DNA from 4 places in the Massilia sp. IC2-476 genome. Region 1 is predicted to be linked to each of the others. Evidence: predicted binding sites of a transcription regulator. Region 1 holds the regulator's gene; each other region holds the start of a gene.

The links. The regulator sigma-54, encoded in region 1, starts transcription at its own class of promoters, with help from an activator protein. The targets are predictions, from matches to a motif close to TGGCANGNAANCTGCTTT.
Positions count from the first base shown of each region.
Region 2: LK539_RS11580 (PEP-CTERM sorting domain-containing protein) is a predicted target of sigma-54. The motif match lies at 5,174-5,191, and genes of this name have one in related genera.
Region 3: LK539_RS07570 (PEP-CTERM sorting domain-containing protein) is a predicted target of sigma-54. The motif match lies at 1,536-1,553, and genes of this name have one in related genera.
Region 4: LK539_RS08115 (PEP-CTERM sorting domain-containing protein) is a predicted target of sigma-54. The motif match lies at 4,631-4,648, and genes of this name have one in related genera.

Region 1 covers NZ_JAJFER010000008.1:48,535-55,606, reverse strand. Annotated here, with positions in the region: gene LK539_RS19440 (PTS sugar transporter subunit IIA) at 1-240, shown strand, start outside; gene hprK (HPr(Ser) kinase/phosphatase) at 293-1,228, shown strand; gene rapZ (RNase adapter RapZ) at 1,255-2,133, shown strand; gene LK539_RS19425 (enoyl-CoA hydratase/isomerase family protein) at 2,280-3,365, opposite strand; gene hpf (ribosome hibernation-promoting factor, HPF/YfiA family) at 3,507-3,860, opposite strand; gene LK539_RS19415 (RNA polymerase factor sigma-54) at 3,918-5,387, opposite strand; gene lptB (LPS export ABC transporter ATP-binding protein) at 5,390-6,175, opposite strand; gene lptA (lipopolysaccharide transport periplasmic protein LptA) at 6,172-6,723, opposite strand; gene lptC (LPS export ABC transporter periplasmic protein LptC) at 6,754-7,072, opposite strand, start outside.
Region 2 covers NZ_JAJFER010000003.1:564,140-571,211, forward strand. Annotated here, with positions in the region: gene LK539_RS11560 (TonB-dependent siderophore receptor) at 1-591, shown strand, start outside; gene LK539_RS11565 (TonB-dependent siderophore receptor) at 768-2,924, shown strand; gene LK539_RS11570 (EamA family transporter) at 2,929-3,762, opposite strand; gene LK539_RS11575 (TCR/Tet family MFS transporter) at 3,762-5,027, opposite strand; gene LK539_RS11580 (PEP-CTERM sorting domain-containing protein) at 5,234-5,908, shown strand; gene LK539_RS11585 (HD domain-containing protein) at 5,905-6,582, opposite strand; gene LK539_RS11590 (ribonuclease HI family protein) at 6,551-7,072, opposite strand, start outside.
Region 3 covers NZ_JAJFER010000002.1:609,736-616,807, forward strand. Annotated here, with positions in the region: gene LK539_RS07565 (glycoside hydrolase family 88 protein) at 1-957, opposite strand, end outside; gene LK539_RS07570 (PEP-CTERM sorting domain-containing protein) at 1,584-2,159, shown strand; gene LK539_RS07575 (hypothetical protein) at 2,307-2,531, shown strand; gene LK539_RS07580 (DNA methyltransferase) at 2,674-2,913, shown strand; gene LK539_RS07585 (hypothetical protein) at 3,012-3,764, opposite strand; gene LK539_RS07590 (hypothetical protein) at 3,869-4,255, opposite strand; gene LK539_RS07595 (hypothetical protein) at 4,297-5,064, opposite strand; tRNA gene LK539_RS07600 (tRNA-His) at 5,131-5,206, opposite strand; gene murI (glutamate racemase) at 5,280-6,146, opposite strand; gene LK539_RS07610 (fumarate hydratase) at 6,198-7,072, opposite strand, start outside.
Region 4 covers NZ_JAJFER010000002.1:723,448-730,519, forward strand. Annotated here, with positions in the region: gene LK539_RS08105 (flagellinolysin) at 1-881, shown strand, start outside; gene alaS (alanine--tRNA ligase) at 1,161-3,770, shown strand; gene LK539_RS08115 (PEP-CTERM sorting domain-containing protein) at 3,981-4,601, opposite strand; gene LK539_RS08120 (sulfurtransferase TusA family protein) at 4,996-5,223, shown strand; gene LK539_RS08125 (electron transfer flavoprotein subunit beta/FixA family protein) at 5,426-6,175, shown strand; gene LK539_RS08130 (electron transfer flavoprotein subunit alpha/FixB family protein) at 6,206-7,072, shown strand, end outside.

The DNA of each region.
Region 1 (7,072 bases):
GCCTTCGTGCGCCTGAAAGAGCCGATTCCGTTCGAATCGCCGGATGGACAACCGGTCAGCCTGCTGTTCTTCCTGCTGATCCCGGACCACGTCACCCAGCAGCACCTGGAAATCCTGTCGGAAATTGCCGAGCTGTTCTCGGACGAAGCCGTGCGCAATGCCCTGGCGACCGATCCGGACCCGAAATCCGTGCACGAACGCATCATCAACTGGCAGCCAAGCTTGCAGGCGCTGGGCTAATTTGTATTAGACTGTCCGTGCGGCAATTGGCCGCGCATTCGACACCATGCCCATGCTGCAAAGCCCGCTGACCATCCAGCGCCTGTACGACGACAACCGCGACAGCCTCCAGCTGGGCTGGTTCGCGGGTTTCCCTGGCGGCGAGCGGCAGATCGCTGGCGATGCGGCCTCGGCCGCCGACCAGGTCGGCCACCTGAACCTGATCCACCCTGGCCGGATCCAGGTCTTCGGGCACCAGGAACTGAACTACTACCACCGCCTCAAGTCCAGCTCGCGCACCCACGTGATTGGCGAACTGGTCGGCGGCGGTCCACCGGCCCTGATCATCGCGCAAGGGCTGGAAACGCCCCCGGACATCCTGGCCATCTGCGACGAGCAGAACATCCCCCTGTTCTCGACTCCGCTGCCGGCGGCGCAGGTGATCGACTTCCTGCGCGTCTACCTGTCCAAGAAGCTGGCGCAGCGCGTCATCATGCACGGCGTGTTCATGGACGTGCTGGGCGTGGGCGTGCTGATCACCGGCGACTCGGGCCTGGGCAAGAGCGAGCTGGGCCTGGAACTGATCTCGCGTTCGCACGGCCTGGTGGCCGACGACGCGGTGGAATTCTCGCGCATCGCCCCGAACATGATCGAAGGCCGCTGCCCGCCGCTGCTGCAGAACCTGCTGGAAGTACGCGGCCTGGGCCTCTTGGACATCAAGGCGATTTTTGGGGAGACCGCGGTGCGCCGCAAGATGCGCCTCAAGCTCATCGTCCACCTGGTCAAGCGCGGTGCACTGGACGAAGAGGTCGAGCGCCTGCCCTTCCACTTCCCGACCGAGGACGTGCTGGGCCTGCCGATCCGCAAGGTGGTGATTCCCGTCGCGGCCGGCCGCAACATCGCGGTGCTGCTCGAGGCCGCCGTGCGCAACACCATCCTGCAGCTGCGCGGCATCGACACGCTGCAGGAATTCATGGAGCGCCAACGCCAGGCGATGAGCGGCGACTGACACCCAGTTAGGGTATCATCGCCCCTATGCACATCGTCCTCATTACCGGTATTTCCGGCTCGGGCAAATCGGTTGCCCTGAACGTCCTGGAAGACGCAGGCTACTACTGCGTCGACAACCTGCCGCCGGCCCTGCTGCCGGCCCTGGTCTATGCGGTCAGCGAAAAAGGCACGGAAAAGATCGCCGTCGCGGTCGATGCGCGCAGTGCCGAGTCGCTGGTCGAACTCCCGGTAAGCGTGCGCCACCTGAAGGAAGAGGGCCACAACGTCAAGGTGATGTTCCTGACCTCGAGCACGCACTCGCTGGTCGCACGCTTCTCGGAAACCCGGCGCAGCCACCCGCTGTCGCACGAACTGCGTCCCGGCGAAAATCCCGCGTCGCGCCGTACCCTGATCGAATGCATCGCCGAGGAACGCGAGCGCCTGTCGGCGATCGAAAACCTGGGCCACGTGATCGACACCTCGGAACTGTCGGCCAACAAGCTGCGCGCCTGGATCAAGGAGCTGGCCGACATCGAGCACGCCCCGCTGACCCTGTTCTTCGAATCCTTCGCCTTCAAGGTCGGCGTGCCGCTCGACGCCGACTTCGTGTTCGACGTGCGCGCCATCCCGAACCCCTACTACGACCTGGCGCTGCGCCCGCTGACCGGCAAGGACGCCCCCGTGATCGCCTTCCTCGACGCCCAGCCGAGCGCCGCCGAGATGCTGGAAGATATCCGCGCCTTCGTGGAAAAGTGGCTGCCCTCGTTCAAGACCGATAACCGCTCCTACCTGACGGTGGCGGTGGGCTGCACCGGCGGGCAGCACCGCTCGGTGTACATGGCGGAGCGGCTGGGCGCCTACTTCGGGCAGACGGAGCGGGTAATCATTCGCCATCGCGAGCAGCCGAAGCACGCGGCGGTTTGATTTAATCGTTAACCGAAAACCGTCGTTCCGGCGAAGGCCGGAACCCAAGTTTGCATGCGTACCTTCGGCTCTTCGTGGATAGGCTAACGCTGCGCAACGGAATTGGATCCCGGCCTGCGCCGGGATGACGGTTTTGAGGCCGGTGGTCAGGACAGATGGCGCAGCGGGTGCGCGTATTCTGGCCACACCGGCTCGAAGAACCTTGCCACCATCTCCGGCGTCACTTCCTCCAGCGTCGCCGGATTCCACTTCGGCTGGTTGTCCTTGTCGATCACCAGCGCCCGCACGCCCTCCAGCACCTCGCCATGCTCGAAATTGCGGCGCACCAGGTTGCGTTCCATGCGCAGGCAGTCCGCGACGTCGAGCGATGCCCCGCGTTGCAGGAGTTCGCGCGTCACGCACATCATCAGGGGCGAACGCTGGCGCATCGCCTTGAGCGCCTTCTGCGCGAACAGGTTCTCGTCACGCGCCAGCGATTCCATGATTGCGCCCACCGAGGCCGCGCCGAAATGCGCATCGATCACGCCGCGCTGCGCCTGCAGTTCGCTCGCGCCCTGCTGCCCTGCGAACTGCGCCGCGAAGGCGTGGATCGCCGCCGGCAGTTCGGCGCCCGGCGTGGTCTCGATCAGCGCCTGAAGACCAACCAGCTCGACGCCCGGCACGAACACGTCCGCCAGCCCCACGTAGAGCGCATCGGCCGCGCCGATGGTGAGGCCGGTCAGGCCCAGGTACTGACCCAGCTGGCCCGGCGCATGCGACAGGAAATGGCTGCCGCCCACGTCCGGGAACAGGCCGATGTTCACCTCGGGCATGGCCATCTTGGTGCGCTCGGTCACGATGCGCAGGCCGCAATCGGGGCCGCCTTGGGCTATGCCCATGCCGCCGCCCATCACCACGCCGTCCATCAGCGCAATATAGGGCTTCGGATAGAAGTGGATCAGGTGGTTCAGTGCGTATTCTTCGGTGAAGAAGTCTTCCAGCAGCGCGCTGCCGCCGGTCGGGCCGACGTGGCCCATCTCGTGGAAGAAGCGGATGTCGCCGCCCGCGCACAGGGCCTTCTCGCTGGTGCTGGTGATGACCACCGCGTCGATGCCCGCGTCGTCCTTCCACTGCAGCAGGATCGCGGTCAAGGCACGGACCATGTCGAGCGACAGGGAATTCAGGGCTTTCGGTCGGTCGAGCGTAATGACGCCGGTGCGATTGGCGACGCGGGTCAGGACGGTGTCGGTCATGATCGTGTTCTGTGGTCGAAAAGACATGCATTCTACAGAACTACCGTGTAAAACCGGAAGCCTCGAAAAGTAACAGCTTCGTACAAATGCAAAAAGGGCGTCCCCTCAGACGCCCTTGCTGTGTTTGCGGTCGCCCGTTGATTACGCGGCGGCGGCTTCTCCGTTGTCCGGAAGGCGCTTGTGCGCCACGTGGTTATGGTCTTGCAGCATGGATTTGTGTTTCAGAACCTGCCTGTCCAGTCTGTCCATCAGGGTGTCGATGGCCGCGTAGAGATCCTGTGCAGCGCTTGCGACGTGGAGGATCTTGCCCGATACCTGGAGGTTGATCTCGGCTTTCTGCCGTTTTTCTTTTTCAGTGAGGTTATCGATGGCGAGGAACACGTGGGTGTCGATCACGTGGTCGAAATGGCGGGTGATGCGCTCGAGCTTATTCTGAACGTATTCACGGATGGCGGGGGTGACTTCGAGGTGGTGGCCGCTGATGGTGAGGTTCATACACACTCCTTGGGAAGGTGCCCTGCCCGCCCCACAAGGTTGAAGTGGGCAGATGCTTTACAGGGATTTGCGGAGGCTGACGGGCGGAATCTTGAGCGCTTCACGGTACTTGGCGACCGTGCGGCGGGCAATGACCATACCTTGTTCCCCGAGCATCTCCGCGATCTTGCTGTCGGATAGAGGATTCCTAGGGTCTTCTGCTCCTGTCAATTGCGCGATGAGCGCGCGGATCGCCGTCGAGGAGGCTTCTCCCCCCGCTTCGGTGGCGACATGGCTTCCGAAGAAGTACTTCAGCTCAAACATGCCGTGCGGGGTCAGCATGTATTTCTGCGTGGTTACACGAGAGATGGTGCTCTCGTGTAGGCCTAGTGTATCAGCTATCTCACGCAAAACAAGAGGGCGCATGGCAACCGCGCCGTGGCTGAAAAAGTTGCGCTGGCGCTCCACAATTGCCTCTGCGACACGCAGGATCGTGTCGAAGCGCTGGCGCATATTCTTGATCAGCCACTTGGCTTCCTGCAGCTGCGCGCCCATCTGGCTTTCGCTCCTGCCCTGCTTGAGCAGGTTGGCGTACAGCGTGTTCACGCGCAGCTTGGGCATCACGTCGGGATTGAGCGCCACCGCCCAGCCGCTCTTGGCGCGGCGCACGATCACGTCCGGCACCACGTAGTCCGAGGTGTTCGATGCGAAGGCCGCACCCGGGTGCGGATTGCAGCGGCGCACCACGGCCTGCACTTCGCGCAGGTCTTCGTCGTCGCAGTCGAGCGCCTTTTTCAGCTTGCTGTATTCGCGCTGCGCGAACCAGCTCAGGTAACCCTCGACGATCTGCAGGGCCAGGCGCCGCGTCACCAGCGGCACGCCCGCCATGCGGCGGATCTGCAGCGCCAGGCATTCGGCCGCGCTGCGCGCGCCGACGCCGATCGGGTCGAGGCTCTGCACCAGCGCCAGCGCGCAGCGCAGTTCGTCCATCTCGATGTCCAGCTCGCCCGGCAGGCGCGCGTGGATCTCGTCGAGCGGCTCTTCCAGGTAGCCGTTGTCGTCGAGGGCGTCGATCACCAGCTCGGCCAGGGCCCGGTCGCGCGCGCTGCAGCCGGTCAGGCGGATCTGTTCGGCCAGGTGTTCGCGCAGCGTGATGCCGTCGGCTTCCAGTTGCGGGCGGCCGTCCTCGTCGTCGCCGCTGCGTGCGCCGCCGCCTTCACCGCCCCAGTCGGCGTCGGCCTCGCCGCCCCCACTGTCGGCGCCGTCCTCCATGCTCTCGCCTTCCGGCTTCGCGCCCTCCTGCGCTTCCTGTCCCGGGGCGGGCGCCTCGCCGTTCGCCGGCGCGTTGTTGATGGCGCCGTCGGCCAGCAGCCGCACCGAGCGGTCGAGCGGGTCGTCGAGCCGCTCCAGCAGCGGATTGTCGTGCAGGATCTGCTCGATCTCCTGGTGCAGTTCGAGCGTGGACAGCTGCAGCAGGCGGATCGACTGCTGCAGTTGCGGCGTCAGCGCCAGGTGCTGCGAAGTGCGTAGCTGGAGACTCTGCTTCATCGTTACATTCTGAAGTGCTCGCCCAGATACACGCGGCGCACCGATTCGTTGGCGATGATGTCGTCGGGGCGGCCGGATGCCAGCACGGCGCCCTGGTTGATGATGTAGGCGCGGTCGCAGATGCCGAGGGTCTCGCGCACGTTGTGGTCGGTGATCAGGACGCCGATGTTGCGCTCTTTCAGGAAGCGCACGATGCGCTGGATCTCGATCACCGCGATCGGGTCCACGCCGGCGAAGGGTTCGTCGAGCAGCACGAAGCGCGGATTGGTCGCCAGTGCGCGCGCGATCTCCACGCGGCGCCGCTCGCCGCCCGACAGCGACAGCGCCGGGTTCTCGCGCAGCTTCTCGATCTGCAGTTCGGCTAGCAGGGTGTCGAGGCGCTCGTTGATCTGGTCCTTCGAGAGCGGCTTGCCGTCCACGCGCTGCAGTTCCAGCACGGCGCGGATGTTCTCTTCCACCGTCAGCCGGCGGAACACCGAGGCTTCCTGCGGCAGGTAGGACAGGCCCAGCACCGCGCGCCGGTGGATCGGCAGGTTCGAGATGTCGGTGCCGTTGATGTCGATGGTGCCGGCGTCCGACGGCACCAGGCCGACGATCATGTAGAAGGAGGTGGTCTTGCCGGCGCCGTTGGGACCCAGCAGGCCGACCACTTCGCCGCAGTCCACCTGCAGCGACACGTCGCGCACCACCAGGCGCTTGCCGTAGCTCTTCTGCAGGCCCTTGACCACCAGGGTGCTGCAGGTATCAAGCGCCGTGGCCGGCGTGCCTGCCGTCATGGTGGCCGTCATTGCTTGGCGCCTTCGCTGGTGGTGCGCTTGGGCGCCAGGATCAGGGTGCCGCGGCCGCCGCCGACCTTGCTGGCGCCGCTGGCGTCGTTGCGCACGGTCGCCACTTCGCGCCGGTTGTCGTAGGAGATGAAGGGCCCCTGGATTTCATTGGTCATGCGGCCGTTCTCCAGCTCGCGCACTTCGGCGTTGGAGAACAGCTTCACCAGCTCGGCGCGCTCGTCGTACTCGATGCGCTGGGCCTGGCCCTCGACCCACAGGTCGGGACCGCCATCGCGCTTCTGGCGGAAGGTCGCAATCTTGCCGTTGTTGGCGGTGAGGGTCACGCTCATGTAGCCTTCCGGCGTTTCCTTGACCAGGGCGCGGTCGGACTTCAGCACCAGCGTGCCGCGCGTGAGCACGACGTTGCCGGTCAGGATGCGGGTCTGGGTGACCTCGTCGACATCGAGAGTGTCGAAGTTGATCACGGCCTGCTTGAGCGAATCGGCACGCTCGGCCGAGGCGCCGAAGGCGATCAGGCTGAGAAGTGCGGCTGCGATAATTTTTTTCATATTGCTTGTCCTGGGTTGGCGGCGCCGTGCTTATTGGCGCGCACGTGGCGGATAGACGATCTGGCCGCGGCTGGCGAGGTGCAGCTTCTGGGTCGCGTTGTTGGCGACCATGCCGGTGCCGACCACGGTGGAGGCGCCCAGCTGCATGTCGACCGGCTTCGCGGTCTTGAGGATTTCCTCGTCGGGCAGCACGGTCAGGGCCTCGGTGCGCACACGCAGTGCTTCGCTGGTCGGTGTGGCCGGACGCTGGATGTCGACCTTGCCGAGCAGTTCGACGCGGTGCTCGCCGTGGTAGATCTCGGCGCGGTTGGCGACGATGGTCATGCGCGGGCGCCCCGGCGTCACGCCT
Region 2 (7,072 bases), on a different contig from region 1:
TGGGCGGAAGGCGCACTGCTGTCGATCAGCGTCTCGTCGCGCAAGATCACCGACTTCACCCGCAACCTGACCTTCTTCGACGGTGAGCGCTGGATCACGACCCCGAGCAATCAGGACAGCGCCACCACGCGTTCGCTGGAGATCGAGACCAAGTTCCCGCTCAAGGCCGTGATGCAGGACGCGCCGGCGCTCGACCTGCGCGCCAGCGTCAACCGCAACTGGTCGCGCGTCGAATCGGTGCCCGGCCCGAACAACCGCCTCGACCAGCAAACCCCGCTCACCGTCAGCCTGGGCGCCGACTACAAGCGCGGCGCCCTGAGCACCGGCGGCAGCTTCGCCTTCCGCCAGGGCGGCCCGGTGCGGGTCTCGATCAACCAGCGCGCCTATGTCGCGCTGCGCCGCGAACTCGACTGGTATGCACTGTGGAAGTTCGACGCCCAGCGCCAGTTGCGCTTTGCGATCAGTAACATCTTCCACCAGGACTTCGTCAACGAGAGCACCTACGAGGATGCGCGCATCGGATCGCAAACCCGGAACATGGTGTTCCCGCAGGGCGTCCGTTACCGGGCAACCTACGAACTCAAATTCTGAGCGGAAGCCTGATCCGTATAGCCCGGCCACTGTGCCGGGCTTTTTCTTTGGCATCGCAGTAAAATTGCTATGTCGTAGCAATAATCTGTTCCGTTTGGCGTTTACATATTGCCACTATCTGGAATATAGTTCTTCACATTAATTGCACAACTATTTCTGGAGAGTGGAGCATGATAATGCTGCGCCCCCGTAATCTGGCAATCCTCGTCGCCAGCCTCTGTGCCCAGGCATCCGCGCAGGAGTCCGCAAACAGCGGCCCAATCCAGCAGGTGGAAGTGAAGGGCGCCGGCTACGACGCCCGGCGCGACGACACGGCCGCCCGCATCGTCGTCAAGCGCGAGGAGGTGGTGCGCTATGGGGACAGCAACGTCGCCGACGTGCTCAAACGCATCCCGGGGGTGACGGTGACGACCGGCGCCGGCCGCAGTACGGAGATCCGGATGCGCGGCCTGGGCGGCGGCTATACCCAGATCCTGGTCAACGGCGAGCGTACCCCGGCCGGTTTCGCCCTCGACACGCTGTCGCCCGACATGATCGAGCGCATCGAGGTGCTGCGCGTGGCCACCGCCGAGTTCTCAAGCGAGTCGGTGGCCGGCACCATCAATATCGTGCTGCGAAAGAAAGCCAGCAAGCGCCAGCGCGAAGCCAAGCTGGGCTACCTGCTCTCGAGCGACTTCACGGGGCCGACCTTCAGCACCGAGGTCGGGGACACCGGCGAGAAATCGTCCTGGTCCTTGTCGGCCAGCGGCAACCACGACAGCCTGGATCGCGAGTGGGGCGGCGCCGAAGAGAACACCCGGCCCGACGGCAGGGTCGACATGTACCGCACGACCCATGCGCCGGAGAAGGGGCACATGAACCGCCTGAACCTGAGCCCGCGCCTGAACTGGACGCTCGACAACGGCGATACCCTCGCTTGGGAAAGCATCTTCAACAGCGCCAGTTTCCGCAACGGCGCTCATCCCGTCGTCACCACCTGGATCGGCCGGCCGCCGCAGACGCCGGACCTGCAGACCTTCGGCGAATTCGATGACCGCATGCTCAAGTCCGACCTGTCCTGGACCCGCAGCCTGGACTCCAGCCTCAAGCTCGAGGCCAAGCTCGGCGCCGAGTGGTCCTCGAGCAAGCGCTTCTACCGGCGCAGCGGGCTGGATGCGCGCGGCTTGCCCGAGACCGAAGGCAGCGTCCTGTCTGACACCCACGCCCGGGGCCTGAATTCCACCGGCAAGGCGACCCGCACGATCGACGGCGGCCATCTGCTGGCGCTGGGATGGGACCTGCGCTACAACGAAAGCAGCGACATCCGCGCCGAACGCGATACCGTCCGTGTGTTCCCTGCCGGCTGGCTGCTGGACGAGGATTTTCGCGCGAACCTCAAGCGCGCCGCTTTCTACGGCCAGGACGAATGGACCATCACCCCGGCCTTGTCGCTCTACCTGGGCGCGCGCTGGGAAGGCGTGCGCACGCGCGTCGCGGGCAATGCCGTCGAATCGACCAAGGTGCGCTCGAGCGTCCTGAGCCCGATTTTGCAGACCCTGTACAAGTTCCCGGCCAAGGACGGCAAGCCGGCCGACCAGCTGCGTTTCGCAGTGAGCCGTACCTACAAGTCGCCCGAACTGAACGACATCGTCCCGCGCCGTTCGGCCTGGGAAAACAACAGCGCCACCGAAGCCGACTTCCAGGGCAACCCGGACCTGAAGCCGGAGCTGGCCTGGGGCCTCGATGCGGCCTGGGAACACTACTGGGCCGAGGGAGCGATGCTGTCGGTCAGCGGCGCGCTGCGGCGGATCGACGACTACATCAGCAACGAGATCTATTTCGATGGCCTGCGCTGGATCTTCACCCCGGTGAACGACGACCGCGCCGTGATGCGCAGCCTCGAGATCGAAACCAAGTTCCCGCTCAAGTCGCTGTTTGCCGGCGCACCGGCCATCGACCTGCGCGCCAGCGTCAGCCGCTATTGGTCGCAGGTCGCATCGGTGCCGGGCCCGAACAACCGCATGGAGCAGCAGACGCCGCTCACCGCCAACCTGGGCGCCGACTACAAGTCCGGCGCGCTGGCCGCGGGCGCCAGCGTGGCGCACCGGCGCGGCGGCTACGTGCAGGTCGACCGGGAGCGCGGCTTCTACCGCGTCGCCCGCACCGACCTCGATGCCTACGCCGCGTGGACCTTCAATCCCAAGCTCACCCTGCGAATAGCCTTGTCGAACCTGCTGGGAGAAGACAATTCCTTCGAGCCAAGTTACTTCGACCCGGTGCGCGGCCTGGAAAAGCGGCGCTGGGACTATCCGGACAGCGTCAAGCTGCGCACCACGCTGGAGATGAAGTTCTAAAGCGTCACGCCAGGCGCAGTACCGCTGCGCCGCCCGCGATCAGGACGGCGCCGGCGATGCGCGCGGGTCCGACCCGTTCGCGCAGCACCCAGGCGGCGATCGCCGCCGCGAACACGATCGAGGTCTCGCGCAGCGCCGCCACCACGGCGATCGGCGCCATCGTCATCGCCCACAGCGCGATGCCGTAGGAACCGACGGTGGCGATGCCGCCGCCCAGCACCAGCAGGGGCCGGGCGCGCACATAGGCGCCCAGCTCAGCGTGTAGCCGGCGCGGGCCGGTCAGGGTCACGCCCAGCCCCGTGAGCAGGAACAGCCAGGCCGTGTACGCTGCCGGCGCCCCTGAGCGGCGCACGCCCAGCCCATCGACCAGGGTGCAGGCGGCAACTATCACGGCAGTCAAGAGGGCCAGTCCCAGGGTGCGGCGCGAGGCGCGCAGTCCGCCACCGCCCACGCAGACCACGGCGCCGCCGGCGAACACGAGGCCGAGCGCCAGCGCCTGCGCCGGGTGCAGCGCTTCGCTGCCGCTGTTGGCCAGCGCAACCAGCACCGGCGCCGCGCCGCGAATCAGGGGATAGGCGTGGCTGAAGTCGGCGTCGCGGTAGGTGGCGGCCAGCAGCCGGTAGTAGATGAGGTGCAGGGCGGCCGAGCCGGCGATGTAGGGCCAGCTGGCGCCCAGCGGCGCTGCTAGGTATGGCAGGCTCGCCGCCCCCAGCAGGGCGGCGCCGAGCGTGACCGCGCCGGCCGCGCGCAGCTTGTCCGGCTCGGCCTTGATGGCCGCGTTCCAGGCGGCGTGCAGCAGGGCCGCGCACAGCACGGCCGCCAGGACCAGCCCCGGCATCAGGCGTTCACGCTGTGGTGCTCGTCGTGGCTGTCATGGACGCGGTGGGTGCGGAAGTACAGCCAGGCCACCAGCACGGCGCACGCCTGCATAGCGGCGCACAGGAAGAAATGGCTGCCGAGGCGCCAGTCGCCGGACGGCAGGTGGCTGACCCGGGCCAGGATCGCGGTGCCGATCAGCGGCGTGACGATCACGCCCAGGCTGCTGATCGACTGCAGCGAACCCATGAGCTCACCCTGCTGGTCGGCCGGGGTGGACTTGGAGACGATGGCCTGCAGCGCCGGCCCGGCGGCGAAGGACAGCACGTTGCACAGGATCAGGGCATACATCATCCAGCCTTGCGTCGCCAAACCGTAGCCAAGAAAGGCAAACGCGCCCGAGGTAATACCCAGCAGCGACAGCCGCACTTCGCCGAAGCGCCGGATCAGCACCGCCAGCAGCCCGGCCTGCACCACGGCGGACACCAGTCCCACGCAGAACAGGGCGATGCCGTTGTCGCGCGGGGTCCAGTCGAAGCGGAAGGTGGTGTACAGCACCCAGGTCGACTGCAGCATCATCTGGCCGAAGGTGACCAAGGTAATGGCAATGAGCAGGCCGCGGATGTCCTGGCGCCGGGCCAGGCGCAGCAGGGCGGCGAGCGGGTTCAGGCGCGACCAGGCGAAGGGTGGACGCTTGCCGGGAGCAAGCGACTCCGGCACCAGGAAGTAACCGTAGACCAGGTTGGCCGCGCCCAGGGCCGCCGCCACGTAGAAGGGCAGGTGCAGGTCGGTATTGCCCAGCAGGCCGCCCAGTACCGGGCCGCAGATGAAACCGAGGCCGAAGGCGGCGCCGATCTTGCCGAAGCTTTTCGCCCGGTTTTCCTTGGTCGAGATGTCCGAGGCATAGGCCGCGGCCACCGACATGCTGGCCGAGGACATGCCGCCGATGATGCGGCCGACGAACAGCCAGAACAGGGTCGGCGCCCAGGCCGTGACAAGGAAATTGAGGCACATGCCCGCCATCGAGTACAGCAGCACCGGGCGCCGCCCCACGCGGTCGCTCAGGGCGCCCAGCGCCGGCATGAACAGGAACTGCAGCACGCCGAAGGTCGAGCCCAGTACGCCGAACCACAGGGCCTGATCGTCGCGGCTGGGGACGAACTGTCCGACCAGCAGCGGCAGCACCGGGACGATCAGGCCGATGCCGAGCATGTCGATGAAGATGCAGACCAGGACGAAATTCAGCTTGCCAGGTTTGGAAGTCGGTAACGTCGTCGAGCTGGACATGGATGCCTCAGACTGGGGGATAGGCAGCTATCTTAACATTGGGCAAGCGCCCACCGAACGGGATGGTCTGCCGGTATGTCGAAAAACTTGACAGTTCGGGTCGGTGGTTTTGGAGGATTCCTCAGTGCGCCCCGTTGTTGCCGCATCGGCACGAATCTTGCTCTCCCATAAGTGCCACTCCCGGCAGCCAAATCATAGGGATAATAATGACAAACTTGAAGAAGCTTGCCTGCGCGTGCGCGGCCGCAGCCTCACTGATCGCAGGCAACGCCTGCGCCGCCCCGATCGTCCTGGATTTCGAGGGGATCGCCGAATTCAGCAAAATCGGGAATTTCTACAACGGCGACACTGACGAAGCCGGCAATAGCGGCACCAACTACGGAATCAGCTTCTCGGCGGACAGCATCGCGCTGATCGACAGCGACGCCGGCGGCCACGGTACCATCAGCGGCATGCCTTCGGGAGCCACCGTCCTGACCTTCTTCGATGGCGGCGCCGCGGTCATGAACGTGGCGGCGGGTTTCGACACCCGTCTGGGATTCCATTATGCGGCCGGTGATCCGGGCATCGTGCGGCTGTTCGATGGTCTGAACGGCACTGGGAACCTGCTGGGCTCACTCAGCCTGGCGGTCAATATCGGCGGCTGCCTGGACGGGAACGACCTGTTCTGCAATTTTAGCGAGATGGAGATCCTGTTCGGTGGAACTGCGCGCTCGGTGTCCTTCAGCGGCGAGAACGGCTGGATTACATTCGACGACGTCGCGCTCGGCGCGCTCGAAGGCGCACCGGCCCAGGTACCGGAACCGGCCTCGCTGGCCCTGGGCGCACTGGGCCTGGCGGGACTGGCGGCCGCACGCCGCAAGCGCGCCGTTCCCCGCTAAAGCCGGAGCGCAGCGCCGCTCTCGGCGGCGAATTCCTCGCGAAATGCCAGCAGCCGCGCCAGCCGTTCGTCAGCCAGCGCGCGCCCGCCGCTCGTCTGCATTATCCCCGGCAGCTTGGCCAGCTTGACCATGATGTGGTCGAGCGCGTAGCTGCGGTCGTCGAATTCGCGCTGCACGCCGAGTGGATCCTCCGGGTGCGCGAGGCCGCTTCCCATGCGGCCGGCGATGTAGAACATGCGCGCCAGGCCGACCGCGCCGAGTCCATCCAGGCGGTCGGCGTCCTGCACGATCTTCGCTTCCAGCGACTCGGCCTGGATGCTGGCCGAAAAGCTGTGCGCCTCGATCGCGTGCGCCACCGCGTCCAGCTTCTCGGGCGGGAAGTTCATCCATGCGAGCTGGTGGCGCGCCAGCTTGGCGGATCGGCGCGATGCCTGGTCGCGTTCCGGGTCGTTCTTCGGCAGGTTGACCAGGTCGTGCAGGTAGCAGGCGGCCATCACCACCAGCGCGTCAGCCTCGGGGTGCTGCACCAAGAGAGCCTGGGCATTGCGCCAGACGCGCTCCAGGTGGGCGCTGTCGTGGGCGCCGTCGCCGCCGCTGGCGCCTGCGGCCATCGCGGCCAGGCGTGGACGCCAGGTAGCCAGGTCAAGGTTCGGAGGATTCTTCGGATCGTTCATGCGTGTCTTCGGTGATTGGCGGCACGGCGCGCTGCGACAGGGCGTCGGCGGCCGTGTTCTTGTGGCGCGGGATCCAGCGCAGCGTGGCGCCGGGCAGTTGGGCGAGCAGGGCACGCGCCCGCTCGCGGTAAGGGCGCAGCGCCGCGGCGCTCGCGCTGTCAGGGGCGTTCACATCATCGACCACCACCTGGCTATCGCCGTGGAAGCTTGGTGCCTCGGCGCCGTGGGCGACGGCTGCCTCCAGTGCGGCGATCAGGGCCTGGTACTCGGCTTCGCTGCTGTTCCCATAGCCTGCCGTGCGCGAGACTTCCACCCGCAAGCCGTCCGGGCCTATCAGGACGGCGCCGATGCCGCAGCGGCCCGGATTCGGACGCGCCGAGCCGTCGAACCAGGCACGCCAGGCCGGCGCGCCAGACGGTGCACTGCGGCGCGCCAGGCTGGCGGCGGCCTGGGCGCGGCGCGCGCTGGCGCCCTGTTCGCTGCGCAGGCG
Region 3 (7,072 bases), on a different contig from region 1:
GGCCGACGAATCGCGCGGCGCATTCGGGATCGCGGTGTCGTCGAAGTCCCAGTAGGGCACTTTGTCGGCTGGCAGGCGCGGGTGGTTCATGAAGAAGGCGGCGATGTTGTGCGCCTGCTGCAGGTACTCTGGCTTCTTCGTCTCGCGGTACATCATGGTGTAGCCGTACAGGCCCCAGGCCTGGCCGCGCGCCCACGAGGATGCATCGGCATTGCCCTGCACCGTCTGCTTGCCGCGCACGGCGCCGGTTTGCGGGTCGTAGTCGACCAGGTGGTAGCTCGAGTGATCGGGACGGAAGTGGTTCTTGAGCGTGGTGTCGGCGTGGATGACTGCGATCTCGCGGTAGCGCGGCTCTTTGGATGCCTGGGTGGCCCAGCTCAGGAGCTCCAGGTTCATCATGTTGTCGATGATGACGGGGAAGGCCCAGGTGGTGTTCTTCCACAGTTCCCACGACTGGATGCTGCCAACCTTCGGGTTGAAGCGCGTGACCAGGGTGGTCGCGCCGGCCAGCATGGCGTCGCGGTAGGCGAGGTTCTTGGTCAGGCGGTAGCCGTTGCCGTAGCTGGCGCCCAGCATGAAGCCGAGATCGTGGTGGGTCTTGTCGAACTTGGCCGGCGCCATGCGTGCGGTGTAGTCCTCGGCGGCGGCGCGCCATTTCTTGTCGCCGGTGGCTTCGAACAGGTACCACAGCGAACCCGGTAAGAAGCCGGCCGTCCAGTCCTTCACGTCGACGATTTTCACCTGGCCGTTTTCCACGGTGCGCGGGAAGCCGGGTTTGGATTGGACGCTTGCCAGCATGCCGCTGTACTGCTTGGCGGCGCTGTCGAGGCTTCGGCTGATCAGCTTGGCGTTCGATTCCTCGGCCGGCGCGGCGCTCGCAGCCGTAGCGAGCAGGAGTGCGCCGACCAGCACGCTGGAACGACGAACGGTAAAAAGGCCGGGTTGGATGTGCCGCATGTTGACTGTCTCCAGATTATTTTCTTGTACTTGAGTAAATCCTAGTGACAGATTGGAGCAAAGTCAACAGATTTAGGAAAACGCTTAACTACACCGTTGCTAAAGCTGCATCATAGGGATTTAGCCGCTAAGAGAAGCAAATCGTTTGATGGATTGCAACATTTTTTACAGCTGGTGAGAAAACGTTTTGCCAATCCACTAGCCCTTTTTCGGTGCCGATCCCAATAAGTCGAAAAGTTCGGCTCAAGGCATGCGATTGAGAAGGTGTGAACCTTGCCAGGTCCTTTTGGTAGAGTTTCTATACGATGAAAGCAGAACGCCACAAGCTACCTTGTGGCCTCACGATCTCTCGTGTGGCACGTTTGCCCGGCCGGTTCCTAGCGTCGCCCCAGCCCCAGCGCCGTTTCGGTATCGGTAGCGATGGTCGGCATCTTGTTGGGCTACCAAGACAATTCGTCTGACAACAAGTGAAGACGTCCTTGCCGTGTTTGTCGGAAACTCTTACAGCTTCAGAGCACTTTTTCATTGCGCCGTGCGAGAAGACTTTGTAAACAAGCACTTGCAGATAAGAAAGAGGTAGGCGCGAAAATTGCATGTGAGATAAGACTAATAACGAGGGAGGTCTTATGAAACGAATCTTCGCCGTCGTGGCTCTGCTCGGCGCACTTATCCCATCCGTCTGCTCAGCCAATATCGTGTATCAGTGGCAGGTGCAGAACGATCTTCCGCCCCAATCGATTTTCTTACGCCTGGACTTTGCGCAGGAAGTCTATGACCTAGGGGCTTTCAGCTTTCATCACAAGCCTCATGACCCGATCCGTCCGTATTCGGGTTTAATCTCGCTGTCGTATGGCTTTACAAACATCATGGTGCCGATGGAGTATTACCCTCGACGCGAGCCATTTCGCTTGGGTCTAGGGGCGCTGGACATGGAAGTGAAGTTCGAAGCCAATGGATTGCTCAGCGGCTGGATTCGCGCCAATGACCAACACAGCAATTTTGAAATGCGGTCTAGTGGAGATCTGTGGGAAGTGATCACAGCAGAATCGGACCAGTCAATGCCCAACTGTGGATGGACGACCAATGTCAAGTGCCAGGGAGCGCTGGGTAAAATGGTGCTGACCGATATCCCCGAGCCCGGCTCGCTCGCGCTGCTTGCGGCCGGACTTGCCGCCTTCGGCATTCGTAGGCGTATGAAGTAGCCTCACTTGACCATACGGCTGGCCACTGCTGTGCAGATGCTATCCGAGTGGTCGGGCTATTCCCAGCTGTTGAAGCTCCTGTAAGGCAGGTGGTTACAAGAGGTGCGTGGCTATCCGCGTTGAGCACGGGCGCGGCGCGCCAATCCGGTGTGTTTCGAGTGGACTACGCATGGCTGGCACCTGCTGGACCAGATCAACCAGGTGCTGCAGCGCTACGGCTACCCAGTGGCCGAGACCACGCACGACTGCGGCGAGCTGGGCGGCCTGGCCCAATCGCGCAAGCGCTTCCTGCTGTGGCACGCTACGCCGAGAAGGTGCCGCCGTCCACCGGCCAAGGCGCGTTCGCCGTTGCGGACCCGGGCACCAGCATGAACGGAAACCGGGGGAAGGGCGACGCCTATCGGACGGGCGGCCACTACGGCGTGGTGCCGTGGGATTCGCCGAGCGGCGCTGTAAGCGCAGTGGCGCGCCAGGACGACGGGCGTTGGTTGGTCGCTGACCACGCACGCTGCCAGTGTTGGATCAGAAGACGGTCGCGATCATACGCTCGCTCGACGGCACCTGGGACCAACCGTTCACCACGTTCGACCTGGCTGCCCTGCAGAGCCTGATCGAGCCCGAAGAGTTCCTGCTGCTGGACGGCGCCAGTGACAGCGTGTGGTGCGAGCACATCGGCAACTTGGTGCCGCCGGATGCGGCGACTGCGGTCGCCGAGGTCATGGGCACGACGCTGCTGCTGGCCTGGGGTGGTTAGACTTTCGTGCTAAGCGCAACGCCATTCTGGGTGCGCAACGTGGCGCTCGCGCTAACGATGCCAAAGGGCTAATGCATGAAAAATGGCTGCCTCGGAACTCAGGTGCCTGATTTTCGATTGCTATTCCTCTCCAGACGACCGTTCACTCTGCGGATTAGGGCCAGTCGCCGCCTATCCTTATATTCGCTCGCGAGTTGGCGCGCGAGTTTAGCAAACTTTTCTGCCTCAGCTTCGGGGATTGGGTCAGTTGAATGCGCTGCCAGGTTACGCAATTTAATTAGCTCCGTCAGTGCACTCACCTGTTGTAACGGTATCGCTCCCGAGCTATACAAATTGGCTACTAAAACGCTTGGACTCAGGCTCGACTCAACAGGGCCAAGTACCTCTGCAGCGAAAAAGCGAAGAGTTTGCTCGAGCGACTTCCAAGCTTCCATAACGGTTCCTGTCGGATTTGCACGTAGTGCTACAGGGTCTGAGGCAGCAGCGCCTTCCACCGAATACCGGATTTCGAAATCGCTAGCAACGGTTGTGGTGGGCGGGGTGACTTGGCTAGTTTCATCCGCTGGAACATTAGAAGGACTCGAAGGAACATCTGTACTGCCGTTGTCGGGAAGCTGCTGTACAGCTGCCTCAACCTTGTCCAAGCCTTGGTTGAACTCCGCTTCTACGCCTAGTGCACTGACCTTCGACAGTTTTGCGAGCAGCTTGACGACCTCAGCTTTAAATAGCCGGAGAGTGAAGAAAATAACGACCGGCCACGCTAGTGCAGATATGGAATCTGAAATGAATTTCAAGGCACCTGACGCTTTCAAGTCCCAAAAGGTATTGATTGCAGTAACTTGATCAACCATCTTCGCCTCACTTTTTATGACCGAATATTAACACCCTCCATTTCCCGCGTTCAATAAAGGTAGCCTATGAATCTAGCCCACCCGAACTGCTCGCCCCGTAGCCCCTACTGATCGAGCACGCCCGCACCCTGCTGCGCGGCGCCGGCACCGACGGCGTAGCCTTCGAAATCCCCGGCATGGCCGTGCCGTGCGTGATCGTGCACGGCGCCGAAGAGAGCGTCGGCAAGCTGCTGCACACACCTGTGGTCGACTGAGCTGCGTGCCGTCATCAATGAGGCGCTGACCCTACAGGGCACCACCAGCTTGTATGTTTTCGGCAACATGGATTGGCAGCCGTACACGGTCAGCGGCTGGAACGCGAACCTGCCCCGGCTGATGGCGCACGCCGAGAAGAAGGCCGAGGAGGACGGCGTCCAGTTTAAGCGCTTCACGCTGAAAGATATGCGGGCGGCGGTCACGGACCGAGTAGAAGAGGGGGACGAGACCATCATGAACGCTACCGGACACAGCAGCTATCGCATGGTGAGAAGGTCTACGACCGGCGGAAAATAAAGGTGGCAAGGGCTACCGAATAGTACTGATCGGATACAGCATTCCTCACCAGCCAGGACACGCTGCGCTGCACGTAGGGGCCGTTAGCAATGTGTTCCCAAATAAGGGCTTGCGGCAGTGGGTAGCTGAACTCTCTAACTAGATTTGGATCCTGAAGCAGGTCGCCAGCGATCATCCACCTTTCCTGCGTGTAGTCGCGTGCTCCATAAAACCAGAGTTGACCCACGCCACGAGGTAGCCGGAGTTCTGCGGGGCGCAAATCTGTTATATCGCGATTTATGTGGATCGCGACAACTAAATCACTTGACGTTGGATACTTACGCGAAACACTGTCTAGCAGCTTCTGCAGATCGGCTTTCTCGTTCAATTTGACGGGAACGAGTTCCTTCAGTTGGACGGGCACGTAAATTTCAGAATTGTCTATGTGATACCTTGCAACAAAATCGTAGTCGTCCTTTTCGCATAGCGCGAATGTGACTTCAACGCCAAGGGCGCGACCCACGCCATAGCAGAACAGCGCAGCCTGCCGCCCCTCAAGGAATTGGCGCAAGTCCCGACGACGTAAGGTCTGTACGTCTTCAGGTAAACCGGAAAGCATCCCACTTGTGGCGATTCGACGAAGGCGGTCAAGAACAACCTCCGGCCGAAGGTATGCCAAAGACTTCCACTCTGCTGGTACTTTTCGGTTCAATGTGCCCCCGTGCGCCATATGGTCAACGACAGCGATCTTCCAAAATTTGGAATCCAACTTCCAAAAAGACAAAAGGGCTACAAGCGCGAAGCGTGTAACCCTTTATTTTTACTGCTGAATTCTTGGGGTGGCTGATGGGACTCGAACCCACGACAACAGGAATCACAATCCTGGACTCTACCAACTGAGCTACAGCCACCATTGTCTTGCTTGTGTCTCGCTGTTTCCGAGACAGAACAAGATTATACAAAGCGCTTCCCGAACTGGCAAGTTTAAATGTGCGAGCCCGTCGGGTTCGACAGCGTGGCGCCGAGCGCGACCTCGTGCACGGGCGGGTTTTGCCCCAGCAGGCTGGCGAAAGCAGCCGATAGGGCGGTGCCGCTGGCGCTGGTGAATCCGGTCAGGTGCGCCGCTTCCGTGCCGGCACGCAGCAGCCCTGCCGCCTCCAGCAGCCGCGCCAGCTGACGCGCCACGGCGTCGCCCGTGTCGATCAGCGCCACCTCGGCGTCCGTATGCCGGCGAATGACCTGCTCGATCGAAGCCTGCACCAGCGGATAGTGGGTGCAGCCTAGCACCAGCGTATCGGCGCCCTGCGCCAGCAGTGGGGCGATATAACGTTCCAGCATGGCGCTAAGTGCCGGGGCGCCGGGTTCGCCGAATTCGATCTGGTCCGCCAGGCCCACGCAGGGCTGCAGCAGGAAACGCGCGTCCGTCGTCTCGACGATCTGGTCACGCAACAGCAGGAATTTTTCGCCAGCGAGGGTGCGCTCGGTGGCCAACACGCCGACCGTGCCGTTGCGGGTGCTCGCCGCGCCCGGTTTCAGGCCCGGCTCCACGCCGACGATCGGCATGTCGGGATAGCGCTCGCGCAGGATGCGTACGGCGGCGACAGTGGCGGTATTGCAGGCGACGACCAGCGCCTTGACGCCGCGCCCCACCAGGAAGGCGGCAATAGCGAGAACGCGGTCGATGACGACGTCTTCTGGTTTATCGCCATACGGGGCAAAGCCGGAGTCGGCGAAATACAGGAGATGTTCGTTCGGCAGCTGCGCCTGGATATGGCGCAGCACCGAGAGGCCGCCGACGCCCGAGTCGAAAATGCCGACGGGAGCGTCATGTTGGTTGGTAGGAGATACCATAGCGGCGCAAAGATAGTTGGACGCGCGGTCGGCAGAGCCGACCACCCTACGTTAGAGCGCGTTGACCGGGATGCCTTTCAGCGACTCGATCTTGGCCGACCATTCCTTCGGACCGGTGTTGTGCACCGAGGTACCGGTCGAATCCACGGCCACGGTAACCGGCATGTCGGTCACTTCGAACTCGTAGATCGCTTCCATGCCCAGGTCTTCGAAGCCGACCACCTTGGCCGACTTGATCGCCTTCGACACCAGGTAGGCCGAGCCGCCGACCGCCATCAGGTAGGCCGATTTGTGCTTCTGGATCGCTTCGATCGCGGTCGGGCCGCGCTCGGCCTTGCCGATCATCGAGATCAGGCCGGTCTTATCGAGCATCATCTCGGTGAACTTGTCCATGCGGGTCGCGGTGGTCGGGCCTGCCGGACCGACAACTTCGCTGCCCACCGGGTCAACCGGGCCGACGTAGTAGATCACGCGGTTGGTGAAGTCCACCGGCAGCTGCTCGCCCTTGGCCAGCATGTCCTGGATGCGCTTGTGCGCGGCGTCGCGGCCGGTCAGCATCTTGCCGTTCAGGAGCAGGGTCTGGCCCGGCTTCCACGATGCGACTTCTTCCTTGGTCAGGGTGTTCAGGTCGACGCGCTTCGACTTCTCGGTGTCCGGCATCCACTGCACGTCCGGCCAGGTCGACAGCGCCGGCGGTTCGATGTAGGCCGGGCCCGAGCCGTCCAGCACGAAGTGGGCGTGGCGGGTGGCGGCGCAGTTCGGGATCATCGCCACTGGCTTGGAGGCCGCGTGGGTCGGATACATGTTGATCTTCACGTCCAGCACGGTGGTGAGGCCGCCCAGGCCCTGGGCGCCGATGCCCAGCGCATTGATCTTGTCGCACAGTTCGATACGCAGCTCTTCCAGCTTGTTCTGCGGGCCGCGCT
Region 4 (7,072 bases), on a different contig from region 1:
TGCCGCAGTGGTTCATCGAAGGCACGGCGGAACTCATCCATGGCGCCGACGAGCGGGTGAATCCTGCCGCCGCGGCCGGTATCGTCAGCACCATCGCAGGGGGCGGCTTCAGTTACGAGGGTGGATACGTCGCCTCGCGCTACCTGCACGACAAGCTCAAGGGCCTGGGCGTGGAGGGTGGCATCAAGGGCGTCATGCAGTACCTGACCCAGAACCAGAGCGCCGACCTGAGCACCGCGCTGAACGCCGTGACAGGTGGCCGGATCGCCAGCACGGGGGCCTTCCTTACCGACTTCGGCAACAACGGAGTCGCCTACATTGGTTCCCGCATCAATGTGACCAATGCCGACACGGGCGCCATCGGCGGCTTCGACGCCGACGGCAAGGCCGTCAAGACCGCGCGCAGCGTGGTTGCCGATACCGGCGACAACAACGCCAGCGATGGCCTGAGCGGCTTCGACGTGGTGTATCCGGAGCTGGGCGGGGTGACCGGCACGCGCCGGGTGCAGGTACAGGTGGGCGACAACGCGGGCGACCTGATCGACCTGCAGTTCGGCGCCATCAACGCTTCCGCGCTCGGCCTGGCGAACCTGGACATGAAACGCGGCGCGGTGGCGCTGCTGCACGTGGACCAGGCACTGGAATACGTCAACCAGCAGCGCGTGGTGGCGGGGGCGTCCGGCAACCGGCTGGACATGGCGGCGGACTCGCTGCAGGCCGGCTCCACCAATATGGCGGCGGCCAAGGAGCGGATCGAGGGCATCGACTACGCCGGCTCTGCGGCGGGGCTGACCCGGGCGCAGATCCTGCAGCAGGCGGCGTCGGCGATGCTGGCGCAGGCGAATAGTCAGCCGAGGGCGGTGTTATCGCTCTTGCGGTAATCTACGAAAGTCAACTTAGGTTCCGGCCTTCGCCGGAAGTCGTGGGCGCCAGTGGCGCGCATGACGGTCTTCGGGCTAACGGAAGAATATCGTTGCCACTATTTTAGCTCGCAGCCATAGCACGTCGTCCCGGCGAAGGCCGGGACCCAATTCCGTCGCACCCCCGCAGCGCCACCTTTCCCTGCAGCCCGTAAATATCACCCGGACTAATATTCCGGCAAGCAGCTACGCTATAATCGTTTTTTTATAGCGCACGCTCCCTCATTCCGCCCCTACGACATGAAATCCTCCGAAATCCGCGAAAAGTTCCTCAAGTTCTTCGAGTCCAAAGGCCACACCATCGTCCGTTCCAGCCCGCTGGTGCCGGGCAACGACCCGACCATGCTGCTGACCAACAGCGGAATGGTGCAGTTCAAGGATGTGTTCCTGGGCCTGGATACGCGCCCGTACTCGCGCGCCACCACCGTGCAGCGCTGCGTGCGCGCCGGCGGCAAGCACAATGACCTGGAAAACGTCGGCTACACCGCGCGTCACCACACTTTCTTCGAAATGCTGGGTAACTTCAGCTTCGGCGATTACTTCAAGCGCGACGCGATCAACTACTGCTGGGAGCTGCTGACCAAGGTGTACATGCTGCCTGCCGAGAAGCTGACCGTCACCGTCTACTTCGAGGACGACGAGGCCTACGACATCTGGGCCAACGAGATCGGCGTGCCGAAAGAGCGCATCATCCGCATCGGCGACAACAAGGGCGCGCGCTACGCATCGGACAACTTCTGGCAGATGGCCGACACCGGTCCGTGCGGCCCGTGCACCGAAGTGTTCTACGACCACGGCGCCGACATCTGGGGCGGTCCTCCGGGCTCGCCGGAAGAAGACGGCGACCGTTTCATTGAGATCTGGAACCTGGTGTTCATGCAGTTCAACCGCGACGAGTCGGGCACCCTGACCCCGCTGCCGAAGCCGTCGATCGACACCGGCATGGGCATGGAGCGCCTGGCCGCCGTGCTGCAGCACGTGCATAGCAACTACGAGATCGACCTGTTCCAGGCACTGATCAAGGCCGCCGCCCGCGAAACCGGCGCCACTGACCTGAACAACAATTCGCTGAAGGTCATCGCCGACCACATCCGCGCGGCGTCCTTCCTGATCGTCGACGGCATCATCCCGAGCAGCGAAGGCCATGGCTACGTCCTGCGCCGCATCATCCGCCGGGCGCTGCGCCACGGTCACAAGCTGGGCCAGACCAAACCGTTCTTCCACAAGCTGGTGGCCGACCTCGACATCGAGATGGGCACCGCCTACCCGGAACTGCACGAAGCGGCAGCGCGCGTGGCCCAGGTCCTGAAGGCCGAGGAAGAGCGTTTCGGCGAGACCCTGGAAAACGGCATGAAGATCCTGGAAGCGCAGCTGGCGAAAGATGCGAAGAACCTGGACGGCGCCACCGCCTTCACCCTGTACGACACCTACGGCTTCCCGCTGGACCTCACCGCCGACATCTGCCGCGAGCGCGGCGTGACGCTGGACGAAGAGGGCTTCACGGCCGCCATGGAGCAGCAGAAGAAGACCGCGCGTGCCGCCGGCAAGTTCAAGATGGCCGCCAAGGTCGAGTACGCGGGCGAAAAGACCAAGTTCGTCGGCTACGAATCGCTGGCCCACAACACCCACGTGCTGGCCCTGTACGCTGAAGGCGTGTCGGTGCAGGAACTGAAGGCCGGCCAGGAAGGCATCGTGGTGCTCGACACCACCCCGTTCTACGCGGAGTCGGGCGGCCAGGTGGGCGACCAGGGCGAGATCCGCTCGGGCGGCAACGTATTCGAAGTCGAAGACACCCTGAAGATCCAGGCGGAAGTCTTCGGCCACCATGGTGTGCTGCGCGAAGGTTCGCTGAAGGTCGGCGACACCGTCGACGCGCAGGTCGACACCGGCAAGCGCGCCCGCACCATCCGCAACCACTCGGCGACCCACCTGATGCACAAGGCCCTGCGCGAAGTGCTGGGGCCGCACGTGCAGCAGAAAGGCTCGCTGGTCGATCCGGACAAGACCCGCTTCGACTTCAGCCATGGCGCCCCCTTGACCGCGGACGAGATTGCCAAGGTCGAGATGATCGTCAACCGCGAGATCCTCGAGAACCACGCGACCCAGGCGCAGCACATGACGTTTGACGACGCCGTGAAGCACGGCGCGATGGCGCTGTTCGGCGAGAAGTACGGCGACACCGTGCGCGTGCTGGACATCGGCTCCTCGAAAGAGCTGTGCGGCGGCGTGCACGTGACCCGCACCGGCGACATCGGCCTGTTCAAGATCGTGTCGGAAGGCGGCGTCGCTGCCGGCATCCGCCGCGTCGAAGCCGTCACCGGCGAAGGCGCGCTGGCGCTGGTGCAGTCGATCAACCGCAAGCTGCAGGAAGCCGCCGGCGCCCTGAAGACCAGCCCGGACGAACTGCCGTCGCGCATCGCCCAGGTGCAGGACCAGGTCAAGTCGCTCGAGAAGGAAGTGGCGACCCTGAAGTCGAAGCTGGCCGCAGGGCAGGGCGACGAGCTGCTGACGAAGGCGGTGGACGTGAACGGCATCAAGGTGCTGGCCGCGACCATGGAAGGCGCCGACGTCACCGCGCTGCGCGAAACCATGGACAAGCTGAAGGACAAGCTGAAGACCGCCGCCATCGTGCTGGCCAGCGTCGCCGACGGCAAGGTCAGCCTGATCGCGGGCGTGACCAAGGACGCGACCGGCAAAGTGAAAGCCGGCGAGCTGGTGAACTTCGTCGCCCAGCAGGTGGGCGGCAAGGGCGGCGGCCGTCCGGACATGGCGCAGGCTGGCGGTACCGATCCGGCGGGTCTGCCGCAGGCGCTGGCTGGCGTGGCCGGCTGGGTGGGTGAGCGCGCTTAAGCGGCTCTCCATGCCAAGTGAAACGCCGCCCTCGGGCGGCGTTTTGTATTTGTAGGGTGGGCGGCTCGTGATCTGGTCCGCTGGACCAGATCACCCCACGCGTTCAAATTAAGCAAGATCAGCCTGCTCGGCACATCGAGCATCAACTATCACCGCGTGGGCGTTCGTATTTCAGGCCACTGGCCTGAAATACCCCGCCCACCCTACGGATCAGCGGCGCGAGCGTCGGCGGACCAGCACTGCCGCACCGACGACAAACAAGGCGATCGAAGCCGGCTCCGGCACCGCCGCTGCATCCGTGGCATCGAGCCGGAACGCCGCCACCACGAAGTTCTGCACCTCCGGCCCCATTGCCCCATCCAGGCCGATGAACGCGCCCTGGTTCCACTGTACATTCTCGTTGTTGTAGTAGAAGTTGCTGTTGGCCTCCCCGGCAAACGCGAACTCCAGCAGGTACAGCCGGCCCGTCTCGAGCACGACGCCGCCCAGCGCGTAGTCGATCCAGTCGCGCCCATTGGTGCTGACGGTGGAGCCGCCGCTGGCGAGCGTATTCAGCTTGTTCAGCGTGATGCCATTGGTCGAGATCTCGTACAGACCGTATGTCACATCCATGTTGCTCAGGTCGTGCCGGAAGCCGATGCTGGTGAGCGACTGGCGCGTGTCGACGCCGAAGGTGATGCCGCGGCCCATCCACCAGCTGTCGTTGGCGCCAGGGTAGTCGGTGCCGGCCGTGTCATTCGGCGGGACGAATTCGATCGGCGCGGCGACGCTGGCGCCGCCCAGGAAGAACGCAGTGCACAGCAGGGTAGTGCGAAGCAGGTTTGCGAACATGGTGGTCTCCTTATTGTGGAGTTACCAGAAGTGCAAAACCTGTGCCACCCAAGCGGTTCCTTGCCGAATCAAGGACTTAGCGAAACCAGATTGGTAACGTTTCCATTTTGTGTAATCTTTTCCGACATGGAAGTTCGACGCCGTGCTCGCTTGCAATTGCGGCGCTGGACCACATTTACCGTGTGTCGCACCATGCCAGTGCCGTCGATGAATGCTTGTGTCGCGTCATGGTGCGCAAGCATAGATAATTTTACAATCGGTTGCAGTCATGCAACAATATGTGACTATTTTGGTGCGCTGCGTCATACTGCCGGAAAAGGAGTAGTATTCGACTTCCGAGCACCTCCTACTGAGCAGGCAAGCGATGAGCGACATCACTATCGACATTGATACCATGGAATTCCAGAGAGACCTGGATGCGCGCGGGCTGAACTGCCCGCTGCCGATCCTCAAAGCCAAGAAGGCACTTGCCGAGATGGAGAGCGGGCAGGTGTTGCGTATCGTGGCAACCGATACCGGTTCCGTGCGCGACTTCCAGGCGTTTGCCAAGCAGACCGGCAACGCCCTGCTGGCCCACACCGTCGAGAACGGTGAGTTCACCTTCCTGATGCGCCGCAAATAAGCCTCCACAGCGCATCGCAACGGCGGGGCAGGCCTGCGCCAGCCCCGTTTTCAGTTCCCCGATTCCGGCATGATGACGATTTAGTCGGAATCCTCTAACTAAAAATCGCACGATCGTGCTTTAATTTCGACCTGAAGCCGAATTTCTCTTATAATCTAGGCCATTTTCGTCTGTCACCCATTCCATTTTCTAAAGGCACCCTATGAAAGTCCTGGTACCCGTCAAACGCGTGGTCGACTACAACGTCAAGGTCCGCGTCAAATCCGACGGCAGCGGCGTGGATATCGCCAACGTCAAAATGTCGATGAACCCGTTCGACGAGATCGCGCTGGAAGAAGCCACGCGCCTGAAGGAAGCCGGCAAGGTCACCGAAGTGGTCGCCGTGTCGGTGGGCGTGGCCCAGTGCCAGGAAACCCTGCGTACCGGTATGGCGATCGGCGCCGACCGCGGCATCCTGGTCGAGACCAGTGTCGAGACCGAGCCGCTGGCCGTGGCCAAGATCATGAAGGCGCTGGCCGATAAGGAACAGCCGCAGCTGATCATCCTGGGCAAGCAGGCAATCGACGACGATTCGAACCAGACCGGCCAGATGCTGGCGTCGCTGCTGGGCTGGCCGCAGGCCACCTTCGCATCGAAAGTGGTGCTGGAAGACGGTAAAGTGACCGTGACCCGCGAAGTCGACGGCGGCCTGGAAACCGTCGCCCTGTCGCTGCCGGCCATCGTCACCACCGACCTGCGCCTGAACGAGCCGCGCTACGTGACGCTGCCGAACATCATGAAGGCCAAGAAGAAGCCGCTGGAAACCATCAAGCCGGAAGACCTGGGCGTCGACGTGACCCCGCGCCTGAAGACCCTGAAAGTCACCGAGCCGGCCAAGCGCTCGGCCGGCGTCAAGGTGCCGGACGTGGCGACCCTGGTGCAGAAGCTGCGCACCGAAGCCAAAGTCATCTGATCGCAGCGTCCCTCATACATAGGAAAGAACATGGTCGCACTCGTCATTGCTGAACACGACAACGGCTCCCTCAAGGGCGCTACCCACCACACCGTGACCGCGGCCGCCCAGTGCGGCGGCGAAGTCCACATCCTGGTCGCCGGCTCCGGCTGCGGCGCGGCTGCCGAAGCCGCCGCGCAGATCGCGGGCGTCGCGAAAGTGCTGGTCGCCGATGCGCCGCACTTCGCCGATGGCCTGGCCGAGAATGTCGCCGAGCAGATCCTGGCGATCGCCGGCAGCTACTCGCACATCCTGGCTCCTGCCACCGCCTACGGCAAGAACATCCTGCCGCGCGTGGCCGCCAAGCTGGACGTGGCCCAGATCTCGGAAATCACCAAGGTCGATTCCCCGGACACCTTCGAGCGCCCGATCTACGCCGGTAACGCCATCGCCACCGTGCAGTCGAGCGACAGCGTGAAGGTCATCACCGTGCGCGGTACGGCGTTCGACGCCGCCGCAAGCGGTGGCTCGGCCGCCGTCGAGCAGGTGGCAGCCGTCGGCGACGTCGGCAAGTCTTCCTTCGTCGGCCGCGAGCTGGCCAAGTCGGACCGTCCGGAACTGACCGCCGCCAAGATCATCGTGTCGGGCGGCCGCGGCATCGGCTCGGCCGAGAACTTCAAGCTGCTCGAGCCGCTTGCCGACAAGCTGGGCGCCGCCATGGGCGCCTCGCGCGCTGCGGTGGACGCGGGCTTCGTGCCGAACGACTGGCAGGTCGGCCAGACCGGCAAGATCGTCGCCCCGACCCTGTACATCGCGGTCGGCATCTCGGGCGCGATCCAGCACCTGGCCGGCATGAAGGACTCGAAGACCATCGTCGCCATCAACAAGGATCCGGAAGCGCCGATCTTCTCGGTGGCT